4 regions of the Hafnia paralvei genome follow, and region 2 is predicted to be linked to each of the others. Evidence: predicted binding sites of a transcription regulator. Region 2 holds the regulator's gene; each other region holds the start of a gene.
What was found. Region 2 encodes CRP, which controls carbon source genes, mostly activating them, when cyclic AMP is high. Its sites were predicted from a motif close to ATGTGANNNNNNTCACAT; they were not measured.

Region 1 (5,984 bases), 1.8 Mb from region 2:
ATTTCGTCAATTTTCTGGTTTAGCTCTGGAAACTTTGCATTTCCTAGGAAGACGCCTTCAAACATACCGTATTGGAACGGTGACCAAGCCTGAATAGTCACATCATTTAAACGACAATAATTCAGCACCTCACCATCATGATCGATGCTTGAAGCGTTCTCCATATTGACGTTAATACCGCTGCGGATCATCCCGCTATTGGTAATACTCAGTTGCAACTGGTTAGCTAAAATCTTTTGGCTCATAAATTTTTGCAACAGCGCCATCTGCATAGGACTTTGGTTAGACACGCCGAAACGACGGACTTTTCCAGTATCCAGCAGATGATCGAAAGCTTCCGCGACTTCTTCTGGCTCCATCAACGCGTCAGGACGATGCACCAGCAGCATATCCAGATAATCGGTATCAAGGCGCTCTAAAATACCGTCAACCGATTTGAGAATGTGCGCTTTCGAGAAATCGAATAGTCCTTTGCGGATACCACACTTAGACTGCAGAAAAACTTTCTCGCGGCGGTCGTCATTTAGCTTAGCGGCACGCGCAAAAATACGCTCACACTCACCGCCGCCGTAAATATCCGCATGGTCGAAGAAGTTAGCGCCTAAATCGAGTGCTGTTTGCACGAAGGTTTCTGCTTCAACCGCTTTCAGTTCGTCCATACGCATACATCCAACGACAATGGCTGGAACCTGAAGAGTAGAACCACCTAATTTAATTTGTTTCATCAAACTGTCCTATCTGGTTTACGGCTCGCGGTGCTTGCCCGTATGTTATTGAGAGTACATACCTACCCATGTTTATACCACCCGTTCAGGTTCCGTCACAAAGCGCTGGCGATACTCTCTCGGCGTTATCCCTGCATCACGGGTAAACACCACGGAAAAATAATTGCTGTCTTCAAATCCACAGCGTGTGGCGATTTCACTAATGCGATACTCACTGCGTCGCAGCAGTCGCTTAGCCTGACATAAACGTAATTGACGTAGATAATGGCTAATTGTCATACCGGTTTGTTGGCGGAAAAGCTGTTTAAGTGAACGTTCAACCAACTTATGCTCAGCACAGAATGCCGCTAAATCGAAATGATTGTCTAACCCACCTTGCAAGGATGCCATCAGCAGATCAAGCTGTTCTCCCGCAGGGAGTAAATGTGCACTTTCAGCAGTATAACGGTAACGCTTGAGCACAATGGCGAGTTGCAGCAATAAAGCCTCGGTGAGTTGCATAGAGAGCGCATCGTTTTTACGACTTTCCTGCGTCAGCTGAGCAATAATGGGTCGTGCCTGCGCTAATCCTCCCGTACTCAAACGCCAATGATTCTGGCGCGTCGTTTCATCAAAGGGCGGTAGCAGAAGATTCCACTGTGCATTCAGGCGCAAACGTTCTGGGCAGTAGATAATATTATCCAATACCAGTTCATTAACAGACTCATAGCTATGGCAATCGTCAGCGTTGATATAAAAAATATCTCCGCAGGTAATTCGATAAGGACGATCGTTAAGAATGTGTAGCCCGTTGCCGCGCCACACAATAACAATCTCACAGAATTGATGGGTATGTTCAGCAAATACCTGCTGCGGGTAGCGATCTGCCACAGCGACAGGCATCTGTTCGGATGGTAGATAATCCCGACTTTCGAGCAATAATAGCTTACCCATCTCCTGTCTCCACTCTTAAATAGCCGGACAGTATGACAAAATCTTCAGCAACGTACGTTGACGGCTTTCTCTATTCCACATATCTGTTCTTTATGGTTTCTGCATAAAAAACCACAAAGTCAGATTGTAGAAAGCTATGACTGGCAGCGTAACGCCCGCGGTGATTGGTCAAACTCGCGTTTGAATAAGGTAGAGAAATGATTGCTGTCACCGAAACCGCACTGGTAAGCGATATCCGTTATGCTGTTATCACTGTGACAAAGCTGATGTCTAGCCTGTAAAAGCCGCAGTCGAGTGAGATAACGCTGTGGTGTCATGCCTGTATGATTTTTTAGCTGGCGATGTAACGTTCTCAGCGGTAAAGAAAAACGATCGGCTAATTCTGACCATTCCACTGACTCCGCATAGTGGTCTTGTAGCCAATCGAGCAACTGACGTAAACGCCCTTCTTGGTCATCACCAATTTGCGCTGAGCAGCCTTGCCAAAGCTGTACAATTAGCTGCATAAAAACGCTTTCATGTAAGGCGATATCTTCGGCTCGTTCGCTGTCTGGCGCCTGCTCTAACTTCGACATTAAGACTTTGACCTGCTGCAATACCTGCTGGCTGATTCTCCAATGCGAAGGGTAAACGCCGTTACGCTCGCTCGGCAAAAATTGTTCAACACCTGACAAAAATTTAAATGCATCCGGTGAACGAAACAGGACATTGGTTAAAAACAATCCATCCGTATGCTCAAACAAATGGCGGTCATGGTCACGGACAAAACATACACATCCGCTGTTAAGCGTGTAAGGATTACCATTAAATACATGTACGCCAGCGCCCTGTTCCACTATAACGATTTCATAGAAATCATGATGGTGCTCAGGAAACTCAGGCTGCGGTGCTCGCGGCTCTATCGCGACGGGCGCATAGCCGGAAGAGAAAAAATCAATGCTGTGCAAAACAGTCATGGTCTACCTCCTCATCGTCTCGGGTATCAGCACTGGTTACTTCTCCAGCACTTCTGTATTGCGATAGTAGAAGAAGGCGCCAATGCGAACCTTAAACTTTTGACGCCAAAACCACTTTAAGCGCGCATTTATTTAAGAAAACGTCGCCAATATTTAGAAATGCGGCGAACATCACAGGGCGATCTCTCTAAGATATGTGACCAACTTCACTTTCACCTTTGCTGTATTGCCAAAACCAGTATTTCATTGGCATTCATGAGAAGGTGTCCTCCAAAGCAAGTTTTTACACTGGCCGTCATTGATTAATAAGATTGTTAAACGACGGACGGTTCCACATGACCACACGCCATATTGTCGCAATTGATCTTGGTGCCTCAAGCGGGAGGGTCATGCTAGCCAGCTACCATCTCGGCACTCAGAAGTTGACTCTCAAAGAGATTCGCCGTTTTGCTAACCAGCTAGTCTCACGCGATGGTTTTGATACTTGGGATCTCGATAGCATTGAGCGTGAAATCCTCGCAGGGCTGACACAAATCGATGCTGAAAAAATCTTGCTAGACAGTATTGGTATCGACACTTGGGGTGTCGATTATGTGCTGCTTGATGCCAACGGTGAGCGTGTCGGACACCCCATAGCCTATCGCGACAGCCGAACCCATGGCGTCATGACTCAGGCACAGAAAACGCTGGGGCACGAATTTATCTATCAACGCACCGGTATCCAATTTTTACCCTTTAACACGATTTACCAACTGCGAGCTCTCAGCGAACAACAGCCTGAGGTATTGGATCGTGTCGAGCATTTGTTGCTGATCCCTGACTATCTGCACTATCGACTGACAGGAAAAATGAATTGGGAATACACCAATGCCAGCACCACTCAACTGCTCAATATCAATACCGGTGATTGGGATACCGATTTGCTGAACTATGCCGGTATTCCCGCTCGCTGGTTTCAGAAACCGACTCAGCCAGGCAACCGCGTCGGCTATTGGCATAGCCCTAAAGGGCAAAACGTGCCGGTCGTCGCCGTTGCAACACATGACACCGCTAGCGCGGTAATGGCAACGCCAATACAAGATCCTGACGCAGCCTATCTTAGCTCGGGCACATGGTCACTGATGGGGATCGAGAGTGTCACACCGTTCACTGATAACGCGGCGCTACAGGCTAATATCACCAACGAAGGGGGGACTGAAGGTCATTATCGAGTCCTCAAAAATATTATGGGTTTGTGGTTGCTACAACGCGCGACGCAGGAGTTGCACGTTCAATATCTACCTGACCTCATCGCTGAAGCCGCTTTACAGCCAGCACAATATTTTCTGATTAACCCCAATGATGAACGTTTCATTAATCCAGACAACATGTGTTTGGAAATCCAGAATGACTGCCGTGAACGTGGAGCGCCGGTTCCTGAAACCCCAGCCGAATTAGCACGCTGCATTTTCGACAGTTTAGCCAATCTCTATCAACAGGTGGCGAAAGAACTCGAAGAGCTACGCGGCAAGCCGCTCCGCCACCTGCATATCGTTGGTGGCGGCAGTCAGAATCGTTTTCTCAATCAGCTATGTGCTGACCTATGTAATCTAGACGTCACCGCGGGCCCCGTTGAGGCCTCCACATTAGGCAATATCGGTTGCCAGCTCATTGCGCTAGGCGACGTGGCTAACGTGGCTGATTTCCGCCGCATCGTTGCGCATAACTTCCCTTTAGAACATTTCATCCCCAACCACCCGCATTCTTTATCCGCGCCACAGACTCACAGTGGTGCGCAAACCTCTGCCCAATTCAAAGGAACTTGTGTATGACCACTTTAATCGATCAGGCTTGGGAACTGGCAAAGCAGCGTTTCAGCGCCGTTGGCGTCGATGTTGAAAATGCATTGAAAACGATGGAGCAACTGCCTGTTTCCATGCACTGCTGGCAGGGCGACGATGTCGCCGGTTTTGAAAACCCAGAGGGCTCGCTAACCGGCGGTATTCAGGCTACTGGTAATTATCCGGGTAAAGCACGTAACGCCGCTGAACTTCGCTCTGATTTGGAAATGGCGCTCTCGCTTATTCCTGGTCCAAAACGCCTTAATCTGCATGCGATTTATTTAGAGTCTGACACGCCGGTTGCTCGAAATAAAATCGAGCCTCGCCATTTTGCTCATTGGGTTGAATGGGCGAAAAAACACCACTTAGGATTAGACTTTAACCCTTCCTGTTTTTCTCATCCGCTCAGCGCAGATGGGTTCACGTTATCATCCTCCGATCCGGAAATACGTCAGTTCTGGATTGAGCATTGCCAAGCCAGCCGTCGTATTTCTGCCTATTTTGGCGAGCAGCTAGGCACTCCGTCCGTCATGAATATTTGGATCCCTGACGGGATGAAAGATACACCGATTGACCGTCTGGCTCCGCGTCAACGTTTAGCTTCAGCGCTGGACGAAGTCATCTCAGAAAAACTCAATCCAGCTCATCATATCGATGCCGTTGAAAGCAAGCTGTTCGGCATCGGCGCTGAAAGCTATACCGTCGGCTCCAATGAGTTTTACCTCGGTTACGCCGCGAGTCGTCAGACAGCCCTGTGTCTGGATGCGGGACATTTCCATCCCACCGAAGTGATATCAGACAAAATCTCCAGCGCCATGCTGTATGTACCGCGCCTGCTGCTGCACGTCAGTCGCCCTGTTCGCTGGGATAGCGATCATGTGGTGTTGCTCGACGATGAAACACAGGCCATTGCCAATGAGATCGTGCGTCACGATCTGTTTGACCGTGTGCATATCGGTTTGGATTTCTTCGACGCTTCCATTAACCGCATCGCAGCGTGGGTTATCGGCACACGCAACATGAAAAAAGCCCTGCTACGCGCGCTGTTAGAACCGACCGAGCATCTACGCAAGCTGGAAGAAAGCGGCGACTACACAGCGCGACTCGCGTTGCTGGAAGAGCAAAAATCACTGCCATGGCAGGCCGTATGGGAAATGTATTGCCAGCGCAATGATGTTCCCGCCGACGCTCGTTGGTTGAATGCCGTTCGTGAATATGAAGAACAGGTTTTGTCTCAGCGTTAGTTATTGAAAATAAGGAATAAAACTATGCAATCCATCATCGACTCTTGGTTTGTTCAGGGGATGATTAAGGCCACCAGCGATATGTGGCTAAAAGGTTGGGACGAACGCAATGGCGGTAATGTCAGCCTGCGTCTTTTAGAAGAAGAAGTGGCGCCGTTTCGCGCTGACTTTAATGCTCAACCGCGCTGCGTTGAACTGACACAGCCAGCAACAGAATTGGCAAACAGCTGGTTTCTGGTCACCGGTTCAGGGAAGTTTTTCCGCAATGTGCAAATCGCACCGGAAGAAAATCTGGTGCTATTACAA
Region 2 (5,984 bases):
TTGAGTGGATTCAAAAACTGGTGCGCGATACCGGTGAGCGCGGCCATTCACGCGAAGCCGTGATGGATTCCGTTGTTCGCTCTATGGAAGATTACATCGGCTACATTACCCCCCAGTTTTCCCGCACGCATATCAACTTCCAGCGCGTACCAACGGTTGATACCTCTAATCCTTTTGCCGCTAAAGCGATCCCTTCGTCAGATGAAAGTTTCGTGGTGATCCATTTTCAAGGGTTAGACAATATTGATTTCCCCTATCTACTCGCGATGCTGCAAGGATCGTTTATCTCGCATATTAATACGTTGGTGGTTCCGGGAGGGAAAATGGGGTTAGCAATGGAACTGATCATGACGCCGTTGGTGCAACGGCTTATCGAAGGGAAGAAAATCGAATAACAACGTGTTACGCAATATCAGGCACCTTGGCACAAAACCACCGGTGCCTGATGAAGTGAATCAAATTACTCCACCACGATAGTTTCAAAACTATGGGTAATGTTAACGGCTTGACCCAACATCAACGCAACAGAGCAGTATTTTTCCGCAGAAAGCGCAACGGCGCGCTCAACGGCTTTATCCGTAAGGCCTTTGCCCGTGACAATAAAATGCAGATTGATATGGGTAAACAAGCGCGGAGCTTCCTCGCGACGTTCAGACGTCAATTTGACTTCACAATCGCGCACGTCCAATCGTCCTTTCTGTAAAATGGAAACTACGTCAATGGCACTGCACCCCCCTGCTGACATCAATACCATTTCCATTGGGCTTGGCGCTTTATCACCAGCGTTTCCGTCCATAAGAATCTGATGTCCTGAAGCCGATTCGCCCAGAAAAGTCATTCCTTCAACCCATTTCACTCGTGCCTGCATGTTTATCGCCCCTTTGGTTAAATTCTGTCATCAGACTACGCTTTCTGTAAAAAACAGGCAATCCGAGGCCTCACTTCTGATGCTGAAGCGAGACAACACGAGACACCTGAACAAAGCTGTGCTACAAACTATGCCGAAATGGATCTTTATGGATTGAAACGGGTATAGATCAATAACTCTAGGAAACAATTACCTTAGCCTATTACTCTATATCTCGATTATGCAGTGCTATAACAAGTTAATAAGCAAAGCCCCGTGCCACAATAAGCACACTGTCTGGATCAGTATCCCGATATTAGGGCCGCGATAACAACAGAGGATAATAGCGAATGGTTCTCGGCAAACCGCAAACAGACCCGACTCTTGAATGGTTCTTGTCTCATTGCCATATCCACAAGTATCCGTCCAAAAGTACCCTGATCCACCAAGGCGAGAAGGCGGAAACCCTGTACTACATCGTTAAGGGATCCGTTGCAGTATTGATTAAAGATGAAGAAGGTAAAGAAATGATCCTTTCCTATCTTAATCAGGGCGACTTCATTGGTGAACTGGGCTTATTTGAGGAAGGACAAGAACGTAGCGCTTGGGTTCGTGCAAAAACAGCCTGTGAAGTTGCTGAAATTTCTTACAAGAAATTCCGCCAACTGATTCAGGTTAACCCAGATATTCTGATGCGCCTTTCTGCTCAGATGGCTAGCCGCTTACAGGTTACCTCTGAAAAGGTGGGCAACCTTGCGTTCTTAGACGTGACTGGCCGTATTGCACAGACGCTGCTGAATCTGGCAAAACAGCCAGATGCCATGACTCATCCAGATGGTATGCAGATCAAGATTACTCGTCAGGAAATCGGCCAGATCGTTGGCTGCTCCCGTGAAACCGTTGGTCGCATTCTGAAGATGCTGGAAGATCAAAATCTGATCTCCGCGCACGGAAAAACCATCGTCGTTTACGGCACTCGCTGATAAATGATGCCCGTGTAGCATCGCTGCACGGGTTTCTTTCATTATGTGGCGGCGGTTTATCTACCACCCGGAAGTCAACTATGCACTGCGTCAAACGCTGGTGCTGTGCCTCCCTGTTTTATTTGGCCTACTGACCGGCAATCTACAGCTTGGTCTAATGTTTTCTTTGGTACCAGCCTGCTGCAACATTGCAGGGCTCGATACTCCTCATAAGCGCTTCATCAAACGATTAATCGTTGGCGGCAGCCTATTCGCGTTTTCCAGTTTCTTGTTACAACAATGCCTGCTATGGCAAATTCCGCTGCCGCTTATCATGCTTGGGCTTGCGTTACTGCTCGGTGTTAACGGTGAGATCAGCCCCCTACACGCTAGGCTTCTTCCCGCAGCACTCGTCGCTTCGATATTTACGCTAAGTATGGCTGGAACAGTTCCCATCTGGCACGGGCCACTGCTGTATATTGTTGGCACCATCTGGTATGGCGCTTTTACTTGGTTCTGGTTTCTCTTATGGAAAGGGCAGCCGATCCGAGAAAATCTCAGCCAGCTCTACACGCAGCTAGGCGACTATATGGACGCCAAATATAGCTTGCTAACTCAGCATATCGATCCAGAAACGGCCTTGCCGCCGCTGCTACAGCGCCAGCAAAAAGTGATGGACTTAATTACCCAGCTCTACCAACAAATGCACATGTTATCTCTGGTGCATAATCCTGAGTACAAACGTCTACTGCGCTATTTTCAAGTTGCATTGGATCTTCAAGAACATATTACCGTTAGCTTATCTCAGCCCGATGAAGTGCAAAGCCTAGTCGCCAAAAGTCAGGCTGAAGCTATTTTGCGCCGCAACGCTCAAGTCATATCAGAGAGGCTCAGAACGGTGGCTGGCGATATTCTGTATCACCGCTACCCCAAACATTTTTCGATGGATAACGAGCTAGCCGCGCTGGAAAAGCTGGCTAATCAGCACCCAGATAACCCCGTTGGAAAGTTTTGCTATTACCATTTTAGCCGTGTAGCTCGATTGCTAGTTCGTCAGCGTCCTCTCTATCAGCGCAATCTGATGTCTACACAGCAACGCCTTCCTTTTTGGCCTGCATTACGCGCCTATCTCTCATTTAAATCCGTAGCGCTACGTAATGCAGCGCGTTTAGGCATTACTCTCGCTGCGGGCAGCAGTTTGGGGATGTTATTCCATCTGCCAAAACCCTACTGGGTTTTGCTCACGACCATGCTGGTCATTCAAAATGGCTATAATGCAACGCGGGTGAGGATCCAGCACCGTGCGCTAGGAACCTTTGCTGGACTGATTATTGCTGCGGGATTACTACAGTTAGACCTACCGCTAAATGCCACCTTGGCCTGTATGCTGGTGATCACCATTGCAGCCTATTTGGTACTACGTAAAAACTACGGGCTGGCGGTGATTGGTTTCACCGTAACTGCCGTTTATACCCTACAGCTTTTACAGCTCAATGGGCTCCATTTCTTGGTTCCAAGACTGATTGATACCGTACTCGGCTGTATTCTCGCCTTCGCAAGTACCATCTGGCTATGGCCACAATGGCAAAGTGGTCTACTGCGCAAAAATGCTCATCAGGCACTAGAGGCATATCAAGATGAGCTTCGCCTACTGCTCTCTCCTGAACCGAAAGCAACCGATTTAGCCTATGCCCGCATGAAGGTCAATCAGGCACATAATGCCGTATTCACCTCGCTAAATCAGGCGATGCAGGAGCCGGGGTTTGATTCCAGATATCTGACCGACATGCGTCTGTGGATCACTCACAGCCAGTTTATCGTGGAGCATCTTAACGCAATGACAATCCTCGCCCGAGATCACTACATGTTGACTGAAAACCTAGCGCAAGATTATTTGCAGCGCTGTGAAATCGCCTTGCAGCTCTGTCAGCAACGCTTAGAACACGATGGACCAACCTTGAGCAATAACGCCGCCGTCTTCCAGTCTGATGAGCAGGAAACCAGTGGAATGCCCGTAACCCAGATTGAAGTCCATCTACGCCGAATCATTGCGCACCTGCGCGCCATGCATACCATTTCATCGATAGCCTGGCGGCAACGACCACATCATGGGATTTGGATGAGCCGTCGATTAAGGGATTAAATTTCTCCCGTGTCTTTCAAGAAATGGCGTATATTCTTCTTCATGCCAAGATAAACGCCAAACTATTGATGAACATACAATTTTTACTGCTAATATCATTTCAAATAATACTTATTATTTCTCTTCTGCTATTCAGAAAATACCCGCTCATACATATCGCATTCACTACGCTTGCCGTCATTTCAGTCATGCCACTCGCGTATTTCATTGGCACATTTTCGCAAGGGTTAAGTTCTAACCTTTGCTACTCCTACATGATTGCTGAATTAGCCACCACCTCTACAGTGGCGATCCAATCCAGCAGCAGCGCAACTCAACAAAAATATATTGATGGACTTAAATCCATTCCAAACTATGGGTATGAATCCAACTGCAATGATATGACGGCAGCGGTAAAGCGTTTGTCTCAATCAGTGAAAGACGCCAAATAAACAATCAATTACCCCATGAATTAAATGACTTATACTGCCATTCGCACAGCCAGGCATTACGATTTTTTAGCTATCACCGCCCCGATCGCTTTTTCTAATCGCATCATACCTTCATGGATATCCGCAAACTCCACAACGAGCGATGGAGCAAAGCGCAAAATATCAGGACCCGCATTTAACAACATGAGGCCTTCAGCGGCGGCGGCGTGCAGAATATCGCGCGCTTTACCATGGTATTCAGGGCTCAGTTCTGCGCCCAGTAGCAGCCCCATACCACGTACCTGCGTAAAGACGTTGTACTTAGCATTTATGTTCGCCAACGCCTCGACAAACAGCGAGTGACGTTCTTCAATACCCGCCATAACCTCTGGAGTATTAATCACGTCCAGCGCTGCTTCTGCTACCGCGCAGGCCAGTGGGTTGCCGCCATACGTAGTACCATGTGTTCCCACATGCATCGCGCTGGCAATTTCATTCGTCGTCAACATGGCGCTAATCGGGAAACCGCCGCCCAAAGCTTTAGCGGTAGTCAGAATATCCGGCGTCACGCCATAATGCATATAAGTAAACAGCTTACCGGTACGCCCCATTCCGCTTTGCACTTCATCAAATACCAACAGCGCCTGATGGCGATCGCACAGCTCGCGTACACCTTTAAGGAAGCTTTCAGTCGCAGGCATTACCCCACCTTCACCCTGAACCGGTTCTAAAACCACGGCACAGGTATGGTCGTCGATAACGGCTTTTACCGCGTCGAGATCGTTGAAAGGTACATGAACAATATCCGCAGGTTTCGGGCCAAAACCGTCAGAATATTTAGGCTGCCCGCCGACAGAAACGGTAAACAACGTGCGGCCATGAAATGCGTGGTGGAACGCAATAATCTTGGATTTGTATGGACTGATTTTGCTCGATGCGTAGTAACGTGCCAGTTTAAACGCCGCTTCGTTTGCCTCCGCACCGGAGTTGGCAAAGAAAACACGCTCCGCAAAAGTGGCATCAATCAGCTTCTGTGCCAAACGCAGCGCGGGTTCGTTGGTGAAAACATTGCTAACATGCCACAGCTTTTCGCCCTGCTCATGTAAAGCTGCCACCAATGCCGGATGACAGTGCCCTAGCGCCGTTACAGCAATACCTCCCGCAAAATCCACATACTCTCGCCCCTGTTGATCCCATACTCGGCTTCCCATTCCGCGCACAGGAACAAAATCTGCCGGTGCATAGATAGGCAACATTACCTTTTCAAATGTGTCTCTTGCGACTGCCTGTTGCTTCGCCATTACGCAACCATCCTTTTTACATTGCCAGAAAATCTCACTCGCAGGGAGTGAAAATATAATCATAAAATATGCATAATAAATCAAACAATGGCAACCGTATTTTCTCTTGGGTTTTCTCCGAATCCCACGTTTGGCAACGACGCTAAAGTTGAGACTAAGATACAGCGTGCTTATACTTTGAACTTGGAAGTTAGATTCCGCCTCTTTATTTAAGGACTGACCATGAGCGCTCCGCTTACCATTGCCAAGAATCAAAATGTCACGCTGCATCTCCTCCCCGCTCTGGCAAACCGCCATGGACTGATTACCGGTGCAACAGGC
Region 3 (5,984 bases), 2.0 Mb from region 2:
GTTGCAGGGCTGATTGTGACCCAAGGGACAGACTTGTCCGCTGGTCGTCAGGTCGGATTGACGGCAGTTATCGCTGCGACGCTGTTACAGTCGATGGATAACGTTAATAAGGTATTTCCAAATATTGATACTGTGCCGATTCCGGTCGTGATTCTGATCGTGTGCGCCGTCGGTGCGGTGATTGGTTTGGTTAACGGTTTAATCATTGCTTATCTCAACGTGACGCCATTTATTACGACGTTGGGCACCATGATTATTGTATACGGCATAAACTCGCTGTATTACGACTACGTGGGAGCTTCTCCGGTAGCAGGATTTGCGCCTAACTTCTCTAATTTTGCGCAGGGGTTTCTACGCTTCGGTGATTTCAAACTTTCGTATATTACGTTCTATGCACTGATTGCCGTCGTATTTGTCTGGATCTTGTGGAATAAAACCCGCTTCGGTAAAAACATTTTTGCTATCGGGGGGAATCCAGAAGCCGCAAAAGTATCTGGCGTGAATGTGCCGCTAAATCTGATTATGGTTTATGCCTTGTCAGGTGTCTTTTACGCGTTTGGTGGGATGCTTGAAGCAGGGCGTATCGGGAGTGCTACAAATAACCTAGGCTTTATGTATGAGCTTGATGCTATCGCTGCCTGCGTGGTGGGCGGCGTATCGTTTAGCGGCGGTGTTGGTACGGTTATCGGCGTTGTGACGGGGGTTATCATCTTTACCGTTATCAACTACGGCTTAACCTATATCGGTGTGAATCCGTACTGGCAATACATTATCAAAGGCGCAATTATTATTTTCGCCGTAGCGCTTGATTCCCTCAAGTACGCGAAGAAGAAATAGTCTATCTGTAGTAAAAAGCCGGGCGAAAGTTTAATGCCGGTCACTTAAGCATGGTTTTAGGGCTAGTACACCGATGGGGTCGTAGCAGCTTTAGCTGCCGACAACGTTGCCGAGAGCAAAGTTGAACAACGCTTCAGCGTTGCCTCCTAGGGGGAACACATGGATGTGTTCTATAACCGCCCCGCGGTGTGCTAGCCTCGTGTATCTCTTATTACGATCAACGTTCGGCAGTGAGTTTCAGTCTCGTAGCCAAGTGAAGGGCAGTTAATCTTTGTCACTTTTCTCTCAAAACTTACTCCACCGGTTTATCGGCGTTTTTTTCTTTTTGCAGCACCTGTTCAAGCTCCTGTAGCTGTTCTGGCGATACCGCCGGATAGCTTTGGGCGTCGGCCGGAACTTTATGCACCGCAGGGATTGGGATCATGGGGCCAAGAAAGCGTGGTTCACGTTTCAGAATATACAAATCGGTTAAAGCACCGAGTCTGGCACCAATTTCCCTGATCCTTATCATCATCATGTTTTTGGGCGAGGGGACGGCCAGACACTGTGCCTGAATGCCCATATGAAGCGCGATAAACAGGGCGCGTTCGCAGTGGAAGCGCTGTGTAATAATGGTGAAATCGTTGGTATCGAAAACTTTTCGCGTGCGGACAATCGAGTCCAGCGTTCTGAATCCGGCATAATCTAACACGATATCCCCGCTGGGAACGCCAGCTGTGATCAGGTCACGGCGCATGGTAACGGGTTCGTTGTAGCTTTCCAGCGCGTTATCGCCGCTCAGCAATAAGTAGTTCACTTTATTACTGTTGTAGGCGTTTAGCGCCCCTTGAATGCGGTAGCGATAGTACTGGTTGATAGTGCCGGTACTGACATACTTTGCAGTGCCCAAGACCACACCCACTTGACGATGCGGTAAATCTTGAACTTCTTCATAAATATAGGGTGCAGTTTTCCAACTAATCCAACGATCCAGACCAATAGCAGTCACCGCCAATAGTATCGCGACGGTTAAAATACCGTATATCAGTCGTCTCCACATGATGATGCCTGCTGCGTCCGTTGTCGTTGTTAAATACGAGGCTACTTTACCCGCCAAGACGACGCAAGCAATCTGAAGAGGATTTTCCTAGCTTGATGATTTTTTGAACGGAATGGTACAAACGCAGCAATTATGCTGCGCTTGTACCCACTTCGTTGGCGATCTTTTACGCGAAAGGTTAGAACGATGTGCGTTTATAGATGCGGTATTGCGGTTGCCAGAAATTGCTTTCAATGGCTTGCAGCAAGGCTTCATCTGATGTCAGAACCGCAACGCCTTGAAGCTGTGCTTCTTTAGCAACTTGGAAAGCAATGGAGCGGGAAACTTGCTGGATATCTTTGATATCCGGCAGCAGCGCGCCTTTGCCTTCCAGAGCTAGAGGAGAGCAATCAGCCAAGGCTCGGCTTGCTGCCATCAACATGCCATCGGTGACACGTTTTGCTCCCGAGGCAAGAACACCTAGACCTATACCTGGGAAGATATAAGAGTTATTGCACTGAGCAATAGGGAAGAGTTGCTCTTTATAGCTCACAGGGCCAAATGGGCTGCCGGTCGCAACCAGTGCAGCACCGTCGGTCCAGTTGATAATATCTTCTGGGCGCGCTTCTACGCGTGAAGTTGGGTTCGACAGCGGCATCACAATTGGGCGTGCGCAGTGGCTGTGCATTTCACGGATAATCTCTTCGGTGAAAAGACCTGGCTGACCTGATACACCAATCAAAACCGTTGGTTTCGCGTTGCGCACCACTTCCAGCAGTGATATCGCGTCGCTTTCAACATTCCACCCAGCCAGTGAGGCGCTTTTTTGCACCAGCTTGCTTTGGAATTCCAGCAGGTTTGGCAGTTTATCTGTCAACAGGCCAAAACGATCTACCATGAATACGCGTGAACGTGCTTCATCATCGCTAAGTCCTTCAGATTTCATCTGAGCGATGATTTGCTCTGCGATCCCACAGCCTGCAGAGCCTGCGCCGAGGAAGGTGATGGTTTGATCGCGCAGCTGACTACCGGCGGCGCGGCTAGCAGCAATTAAGCTCCCTAGCGTTACGGCGGCGGTGCCTTGGATATCATCATTAAAACAGCATAGTTCATCGCGATAGCGATTCAGCAACGGCGTAGCGTTTTTCTGAGCGAAATCTTCAAACTGCAACAACACGTTTGGCCAACGACGCTTCACGGCCTGAATGAACTCATCGACGAAAGCGTAATACTCATCACCTGAAATACGCGGGTGACGCCATCCCATATACAGGGGGTCATTTAGACGCTGTGGATTGTTAGTTCCGACATCTAGCACGACAGGTAGCGTGTAGGCAGGGCTAATCCCGCCGCAGGCGGTATAAAGAGACAGCTTACCGATAGGAATCCCCATGCCGCCGATGCCTTGGTCACCCAAGCCGAGAATACGCTCGCCGTCAGTCACAACGATCACTTTAACGTTCTGTTTAGTGGCGTTTTGCAGCATGTCATCAATGCGATCGCGATTTGGATAAGAGATGAACAGGCCGCGCGCACGGCGGTAGATGTCAGAGAAATGCTCACAGGCTTCACCCACCGTTGGGGTGTAGATGATCGGCATCATTTCACTCAGATGCGCGTCAAGCATGCGATAAAACAGGGTTTCGTTGGTATCTTGGATATTGCGCAGATAGATGTGCTTATCGTTATCGGTTTTAAAATCGAGGTACTGACGGTAGGCGCGTTCGGTTTGTTCTTCGATAGTTTCTACAGCTTCAGGTAACAGGCCATGCAGGTTGAAGTTACTCCGTTCTTCTTCACTAAACGCACTGCCTTTGTTCAGCAAGGGAAACTCTAGCAGGATAGGGCCAGCGTAGGGGATGTATAACGGGCGTTTACTTTCGTATTCCAATTCCATGAGTAGCACTCTTATATGTCTATTGGTCGGGCGGTATATTTATCTGAGAGAATAATACGTCATGCCGTCGATCCTAAGAGATACTATAAAGTTGTTCAATGGTTGTTATGAAAAGATGACATAAAGCTGGAGAAGTGAGAACTACGTAACAATTTTTTACAGGATTTCGCGGGAAATAAAGACGCAGAGCCGAATGGCTCTGCGAGCAAGCGGTTTAAATTTGGGTGTGTTCGACCCGAGTACAACCTAACGCGTTTAGCGTTGCTTGGGTGGCATCCCACTGTGAGAACATCGTGCTTTTAGTTTCAACCAATACAGCACGACGGATCTGCAACACATCTTTGCCGGACACGTTCATCAAGATCAGTGCCGCCTGAAGCGGAGGCAAGCTTGGGTTGAACGCGGCATTTTCAGCATAGCGACCGCAGTAAACGTTGCCATCTGCTGCTTCCAGCGCCACGCCGCTATAGGCTTGGCTGTATGGCGCATGGCTGCGGTTTGCCGCATCCAGCGCAGCTTGGGCCAGTACATCATCGCTGGCCAGTGACAGATTGTGATCTTCTTCATCCATCAACAGCGTTTTGATATCCAGATCGCGTGGCCCAAAGGCATCTGGCAGGTAATGCCCTAGCGTCGCTGGCTGGCGACCCGGTAAATGAATCGCTAGCTGAGTGCCGGTATTTAGCTCGTTCATAAACTGGCGGCAGTGGCCGCAAGGCGTGTAGTTGACGGTAATGGACGCCAAGGCTTTTTCGCCGCGTAACCATGCGTGGGTGACTGCGCATTGTTCAGCATGAATAGTCTGCTGCATAGGGGCGCCCAAAAACTCCATATTGGCACCGAAATACAGGTTGCCGCTAACGCCGCGGGCAACTGCACCAACGTAGAATTTAGATATTGGCGCTAATGAGCAGGCCGCGGCTAAAGGTAGCAGGGCAAAAGCGAGTTCGCTGTCGTTCATGCCGGTCGCTTGTTTCAGGGTTTCAACCTGAGAAGCCGTAATGACAGCATGAAAATCGGCGTGATTAAGAATGGGTGAGAGCGCCGCCTGCAAAGCGGCTGGCAGTTGGCTGAATGCCGCGTCATAACGTGCGTGCATGGGGGAGCCTCTTAGTTAGTTACGGGAGAGTATTCTAGGCAAGCGATTGGCTTGTTTATGTGATTTTTATCACTATTTTGATGTAACGGATGTAATGATTATAAAAAATGAGAGATGTATCGCAGGGTTTTTGTGACTTTTGCTTCTTTTTCCACACTCTCACCGCAATGTGAAACGATGAGAGAGCGGAAAACTGTATTTTAGCTAAAGAGATGAATCAGGATGGGGAATAAAAAGGGGGCTAACAGCGAAGTGATTATCCCGCAGATAACCAGAGCTAATGAGCTGAATGCGCCTTCCTGAAAATCCATCTCAGCACAGCGTGCGGTTCCCAATGCGTGTGAGGCCGTCCCCATGGCTAACCCACGTGACGCCTTGGTGCTGATTCTCATCAGGTTTAATAGCATATGACCAAACACGGCGCCCACAATACCAACGAAAATAACGCAAACGGCGCTGATGGCTGGAATGCCACCAATTGATTGGGCGACAGCCATCGCAATCGGTGTAGTGACTGATTTAGGCAATATCGAGGCGGCAATTTGTGGTGTTGCCCCCATCCATAGCGCAATGACGGTGCCGGAAACCATCGCAGTAACACTCCCAATAAAACAGATAGTGATAATGGATTTCCAACGCGCGCGAATCTGGTGAATCTGTTCATAAAGCGGGAATGCTAAAGCCACTACGGCAGGTTGCAACAGGCTATTAAGCGTAGAGCTCCCCGCAAAGTAATGTTCATAGGGAATATTCAATGCTAATAGCAATGGAATAATAATCACCATTGAAACTAGCAAAGGATTTAATAACGGCATGTTGAGCTTTTGCGCGATGCGACGGGCACCGAAAAAAACCAACAGCGTTAGCGGCAATGACCACCAAATATAAGCCATTACTTTTCCTCCTCGCAGCCGTCTGTTGTCTCACCAATGATACGTTCACGATGGACCATATGAGAGCTATAGGCGACGACAACCATAATAACCAACGTGCTGATAAGGCATGACACGACGATAGGACCGAACTGCTTGACGACTACGTCATAATACTGCATCACACCGACGCCGATGGGCACGAACAGCAGCGCCATGTAGCGGATTAAAATGTTACAACCGGGCTTAACCCATTTTGCC
Region 4 (5,984 bases), 1.2 Mb from region 2:
GAAAAATAATACAGTTGCATTGGCTAAAGCGGGTAAGATCTTCAATGTTCCAACGATTTATACCTCGGTCGAAACCAAAAGCTTCAGTGGCTATATTTGGCCAGAATTGCTAGCTGTTCACCCTGACATTAAGCCTATTGAACGTACCTCCATGAATTCATGGGAAGATAAGGCTTTTGTTGAAGCTGTGAAAGCTACGGGGCGCAAAAAATTAATTATTTCAGCGTTGTGGACTGAGGTATGCCTAACGTTTCCAGCACTGATGGCTTTAGAGGAAGGTTTTGAAGTTTATGTTGTAACAGATACTTCAGGGGGAACATCTGTTGATGCCCATGAGCGTGCCGTTGAACGTATGGTACAAGCAGGTGCAGTCCCCGTAACTTGGCAACAGGTTATGCTGGAATACCAACGTGATTGGTCGCGCAAAGAAACCTACGATGCCGTAATGGACTTAGTGCGTGAGCACAGCGGTGCCTATGGCATGGGCGTGGATTATGCTTACACTTTGGTGCATGGGGCTCCAGAACGTAAAGCGTAAACTCACTGCAACCTGCGGCGGGCGATGTTCCCGCCGAGATCCCACTTTTTCCCTCAGGATGCCCCGAAATGTCAGCAACCAATACCGTTACCTTGGCTATTACGCATAACCTGCAACCTAATCAAGCAAAAAGCTACGAGGAGTGGCTCGCACGCATTATGCCTGCCGCTCAGCAGTTTCAGGGGCATTTGGGAGTGCATGTTATTAGGCCCTCTGCGGGCAGCGATGCTTATAACATTGTGATTCGTTTTGACACCTTGGATAACCTTTATGCATGGATAAACTCGGAGCAGCGTAAAACGCTGGTGGCCGAAATCGCCCCGATTTTGGCACAGGCTGAGCATTATGAGGTGCGCACTGAGCCTGAATTTTGGTTTACGCCAAGCAGTCCAACGGTAAAGAAACCGAAGAAGTGGAAGCAGTTCCTAATAACGCTGCTTGTCATTTTTCCCAGCACAAATCTGGTGCCGAGGGTGACAGGAACTCTATTTCCCACGTTGAAAGGCTCCTTAGCATTGCACCTGATCAATGATGCCTGCGTCGTAGGACTGGTGGTGTTTATGTGGATGCCGCTGGTTACCCGAATATTTGCTGGTTGGCTGAAGAAATAGCCGATCTTCGCGATAGGAGTAGGACTTATGTCTCAAAACGCTTCACTGATACTCACTAATGGTCAGTTTCATACGCTTGACCGTGAAAATCCGCTGGTGGATGCCGTAGCCATTAAGGACGGAAAAATTCTGGCCGCCAGCAGCACAGCCAAAGTGATGAGCTTTGCTGGTGATGACACTCAGATTGTTGATTTAAAAGGTCATACCGTTATCCCTGGTTTAAATGACTCCCACTTACATCTGATTCGTGGTGGTTTAAACTATAACCTCGAACTGCGTTGGGAAGGGGTGCCTTCCCTTGCTGATGCGCTACGTATGCTGAAAGAGCAGGCCGATCGCACGCCGTCACCACAGTGGGTGCGGGTTGTGGGAGGATGGACAGAGTTTCAGTTTGCTGAATGCCGCATGCCAACGATCGAAGAACTCAATGAAGCCGCGCCAGATACTCCCGTCTTTGTGTTACATCTTTACGATCGCGCATTGCTAAATCGCGCTGCGTTAAAAGCCGTGGGATACACTAAGGACACGCCGAATCCAGCGGGAGGGGAAATCGTACGTGATGCAAAAGGCAACCCAACTGGGATGTTAATTGCAAAGCCCAATGCGATGATCCTGTATGCCACTTTAGCGAAAGGCCCGAAACTCCCGTTGGAGATGCAGGTCAACTCCACTCGTCAGTTTATGCGTGAGTTAAACCGTTTGGGGGTGACGAGTGCGATTGACGCTGGGGGAGGATTTCAAAACTACCCAGAAGATTACGAAATCATTCAGCAGTTACATGACGAAAAACAGATGACCGTACGCATTGCTTATAACCTGTTCACGCAGCGTCCTAAGCAAGAATTGGATGATTTCCAGAAATGGACGGATATGCTGACGCCGGGGCAAGGTAGTGATTTTTATCGTGCTAATGGCGCAGGTGAAATGTTGGTATTCTCAGCGGCAGATTTCGAAGATTTCCTACAGCCGCGCCCTGATTTACCGGAAGACATGGAAGATGAATTGGAGCGTGTAGTTCGCCATTTGGTTGAGAATCGCTGGCCGTTCCGGATACACGCGACTTACAACGAATCTATCTCGCGTATGCTGAATGTGTTTGAGAAAGTGAATCGTGAAATCCCGTTCAGCGATCTGCACTGGATTTTTGATCACGCAGAGACCATCACAGAACAAAATATTGAACGTGTCAAAGCATTGGGGGGCGGCATTGCAGTACAGCATCGTATGGCGTTTCAGGGCGAGTACTTTGCTGAGCGCTATGGCATGGATGCAGTGAAACAAACTCCGCCAATTAGCAAAATGTTGGAGATGGGGGTTCCTGTGGGGATGGGAACCGACGCAACGCGAGTAGCCAGTTATAATCCATGGACTGCGTTGTACTGGTTGGTCTCTGGTCGCACCGTGGGGGGGATGGCGATGTACGATGATAACAATCGCTTATCGCGTGACGTTGCGTTAGAGCTATGGACTGCCGGTAGCGCTTGGTTTTCCAATGAACAAGGCAAAAAAGGTCGGATTCAGGCTGGGCAGTTAGCGGATATGGTCGTGCTATCTCAGGATTTCTTTAGTGTTCCAGAAGAAGCCATTAAGGGCATTGAATCCGTGATGACCATCGTGGATGGTAAAGTGGTATACGCCGCAGGCGCCTTTACTCCGCTAGCCCCGCCGCCGATTCCGGTTGTGCCAGAATGGTCGCCGGTTGTGAGCGTGCCTGGACATTACCGCTCGGCTCCTCCGGTTGCTAATAAAACGGGCGTGATGGCGCAAACCCATCAATGTTGCGGTTCATGTGGTGTACACGGTCACTCACATGATAAAGCGCGTAAATCAGCGATCCCAGTGTCAGACGAGCAGGCATTCTGGGGCGCTTTAGGCTGCTCCTGCTTCTCATTCTGACTTGAAGTGCTTGTAACTCAAGATGTTGCTGAAGGTGGCGGTATTCATTGCTAGATGCCGCTACCTTGCCTTCCTACACGACATACCCCTATTTTCATTATCTCCTTTTCCATCTTGCTCTCAAGGGCGATAAAAGCGCCAACTTATGGCATAATGTGCCCAAAATCACATTTGTTAAGAGTACTAGTCTTGTTAATCAGCAATAACATCACGATGCAGTTCGGCAGTAAGCCGTTGTTTGAAAACATTTCCGTCAAATTTGGCGGAGGTAATCGCTATGGTCTTATCGGAGCAAACGGCTGCGGTAAATCCACGCTGATGAAAATTCTCGGCGGTGATCTGGTACCAAGCGGCGGTAATGTCTTCCTAGATCCGAACGAGCGTCTGGGTAAACTGCGTCAGGACCAGTTCGCATTCGAAAATTATACCGTTATTGATACCGTTATCATGGGCCACACTGAATTGTGGGACGTGAAATCAGAGCGCGATCGCATCTATGCACTGCCAGAAATGACTGAAGAAGAAGGCTATAAAGTCGCCGATCTAGAAGTTGTTTATGGTGAAATGGATGGGTATAGCGCAGAGTCTCGCGCCGGTGAACTTCTGCTGGGCGTGGGTATTCCTGTTGAACAGCATTATGGTTTGATGAGCGAAATCGCTCCGGGTTGGAAACTCCGTGTGCTATTGGCTCAGGCGCTGTTTTCTAACCCAGATATTCTGTTGCTCGACGAACCGACCAACAACTTGGATATCGATACCATCCGTTGGCTGGAAACCGTGCTGAACGAACGTAACAGCACCATGATTATCATTTCCCATGACCGTCACTTCCTGAATATGGTGTGTACGCACATGGCCGACTTGGATTACGGCGAACTGCGCGTATATCCAGGTAACTACGATGAATATATGACGGCGGCAACACAGGCGCGTGAGCGTTTGATGTCTGATAACGCCAAGAAAAAAGCACAAATTTCCGAGCTGCAATCATTTGTTAGTCGCTTTAGCGCCAACGCATCTAAGTCTAAGCAGGCAACTTCTCGTGCGCGCCAAATTGATAAGATTAAGCTGGATGAAATTAAAGCGTCTAGCCGTCAGAACCCTTTCATTCGCTTCGAGCAAGACAAAAAGCTGTTCCGTAATGCGTTGGAAATTGATGGCTTGAGCAAAGGTTTTGACAATGGTCCGCTGTTTAAAAACCTAAGAATGCTGCTGGAAGTGGGTGACAAGCTGGCCGTTTTAGGTACTAACGGCGTGGGTAAATCAACCTTGCTGAAAACGCTGGTGGGCGAACTGCAGCCAGACACGGGTTTTGCTAAGTGGTCTGAAAACGCCAATATCGGTTACTACGCACAGGATCATGAAAGTGAATTTGCTGAAGATCTGACGCTGTTTGATTGGATGAGCCAGTGGAAACAGCCGAATGATGACGAGCAGGTGGTGCGCGGCTACTTAGGGCGTCTGCTGTTTAGCCAAGACGACATCAAGAAATCAGTGAAAGTGCTGTCCGGTGGTGAAAAGGGCCGTATGCTGTTTGGCAAGTTGATGATGCAGCGTCCCAATATTCTGGTGATGGACGAACCTACTAACCACATGGATATGGAATCCATCGAAGCGCTGAACATGGCGCTGGAGATGTACGAAGGTACCCTGATCTTCGTTTCACACGACCGTGAATTTGTCAGCTCTTTGGCAACGCGTATTCTTGAAATTACGCCAACCAAGACCATTGATTTCTCCGGTAACTATGAGGATTATTTGCGCAGCCAAGGCGCAGAATAATTCAGTATAAATAGATAAATATCGGCTAAATAAAGCTGTACCGTTTTACGGTATGGCTTTTTTTCTAACATTTTGTAGTGCGACTGTTGTTATTTATGACTCCGTGTTTTCCTCACCCTCTTTATTGTATATCTTTAGTTGGGATTAATAGGAATTAACCTATGATATATTTGTCCGGACTATGATAATTTAGTTTGGTTAATATCATTATCAGAATAGTAGGGATATATAATGAACAAGATTTCAGCCGTATTAGCCAGCCTGTTGTTGGCATCTTCTGCCGGTGCAATTGCAGCCACCGCAGAGTCTCATGAAGATATCAGCAAACAACCTTTGGAAAAGGTTGCGCCATATCCGCAGGCGGAGAAAGGCATGAGCCGTCAGGTTATTTACTTACCAAAGCAGGAAAATGAAAACAACTTTAAAGTTGAACTGATGATTGGTAAAACGATGGAAGTTGACTGCAACCACCATATGATGGGCGGAAAACTGGAAAGTAAAACGTTATCCGGCTGGGGCTATGATTATCTGGTAATGGATAAAATTTCCGAACCAGCATCAACCATGATGGCTTGCCCAGACAACACCAAACGCAGCGAATTTGTTATCGCTAATTTGGGCGATGCCGCAATGCAGCGTTATAACAGCCGACTGCCTATTGTGGTTTACGTGCCGCAGGGTGTCGATGTTAAATATCGTGTATGGCAGGCTGATGCGAAACTGCAGGATTCAGTGAAAAAATAATGTCATTCCCCTCCTGACCATCCTTAGTAAGGACGGTTGGGAGGGGATAGAACGGTCTAGCTGTCGGTCGATGGCGATGGGGTTTGTCTGAATATGCCTGGAGAAGTACCGAAGCGCCTTTTGAATGCGCGGGTGAAAGTTTGCTGACTGTCAAAACCATACTGTAGCGTGATATCCATAATTTTTTTGTCTGTGCGTTTTAGTTCCGCTGCCGCTCGCATTAAACGACGGTGACGCACATAGGATGCCAGATTATCCCCAGTGACCTCTTTAAATAATCTTTGCAGATACCATTTAGAATATCCTGCTCGCTCGGCGATATCATCAATCACGATTCGCTTATCTAGATTTTGTTCTATCCATTCAGACAGTGACTCTACCAGCAGCTGATGTTGTCCTTTAGTGCTCAATTT

Region 1: the regulator CRP is predicted to act here: its motif matches at 2,809-2,826, upstream of rhaB (rhamnulokinase).
Region 3: the regulator CRP is predicted to act here: its motif matches at 4,909-4,926, upstream of cdd (cytidine deaminase).
Region 4: the regulator CRP is predicted to act here: its motif matches at 3,199-3,216, upstream of K9N75_RS14960 (ABC-F family ATPase).

The regions. Positions count from the first base shown of each region.
Region 1 is NZ_CP083737.1:1,382,413-1,388,396, reverse strand. It holds gene K9N75_RS06530 (aldo/keto reductase) at 1-725, opposite strand, end outside; gene rhaR (HTH-type transcriptional activator RhaR) at 798-1,658, opposite strand; gene rhaS (HTH-type transcriptional activator RhaS) at 1,793-2,614, opposite strand; gene rhaB (rhamnulokinase) at 3,004-4,425, shown strand; gene K9N75_RS06510 (L-rhamnose isomerase) at 4,422-5,678, shown strand; gene rhaD (rhamnulose-1-phosphate aldolase) at 5,703-5,984, shown strand, end outside.
Region 2 is NZ_CP083737.1:4,351,027-4,357,010, forward strand. It holds gene K9N75_RS20195 (phosphoribulokinase) at 1-395, shown strand, start outside; gene K9N75_RS20200 (OsmC family protein) at 461-868, opposite strand; gene crp (cAMP-activated global transcriptional regulator CRP) at 1,198-1,830, shown strand; gene K9N75_RS20210 (YccS/YhfK family putative transporter) at 1,874-3,952, shown strand; gene K9N75_RS20215 (hypothetical protein) at 3,976-4,383, shown strand; gene argD (bifunctional acetylornithine/succinyldiaminopimelate transaminase) at 4,440-5,663, opposite strand; gene K9N75_RS20225 (helicase HerA-like C-terminal domain-containing protein) at 5,886-5,984, shown strand, end outside.
Region 3 is NZ_CP083737.1:1,621,247-1,627,230, forward strand. It holds gene mglC (galactose/methyl galactoside ABC transporter permease MglC) at 1-837, shown strand, start outside; gene sanA (outer membrane permeability protein SanA) at 1,130-1,876, opposite strand; gene K9N75_RS07660 (NAD-dependent malic enzyme) at 2,055-3,752, opposite strand; gene cdd (cytidine deaminase) at 3,967-4,851, opposite strand; gene K9N75_RS07670 (CidB/LrgB family autolysis modulator) at 5,052-5,744, opposite strand; gene K9N75_RS07675 (CidA/LrgA family protein) at 5,744-5,984, opposite strand, start outside.
Region 4 is NZ_CP083737.1:3,186,377-3,192,360, reverse strand. It holds gene K9N75_RS14975 (hydrolase) at 1-538, shown strand, start outside; gene K9N75_RS14970 (antibiotic biosynthesis monooxygenase) at 607-1,149, shown strand; gene K9N75_RS14965 (amidohydrolase) at 1,177-3,045, shown strand; gene K9N75_RS14960 (ABC-F family ATPase) at 3,235-4,827, shown strand; gene eco (serine protease inhibitor ecotin) at 5,059-5,571, shown strand; gene K9N75_RS14950 (helix-turn-helix domain-containing protein) at 5,628-5,981, opposite strand.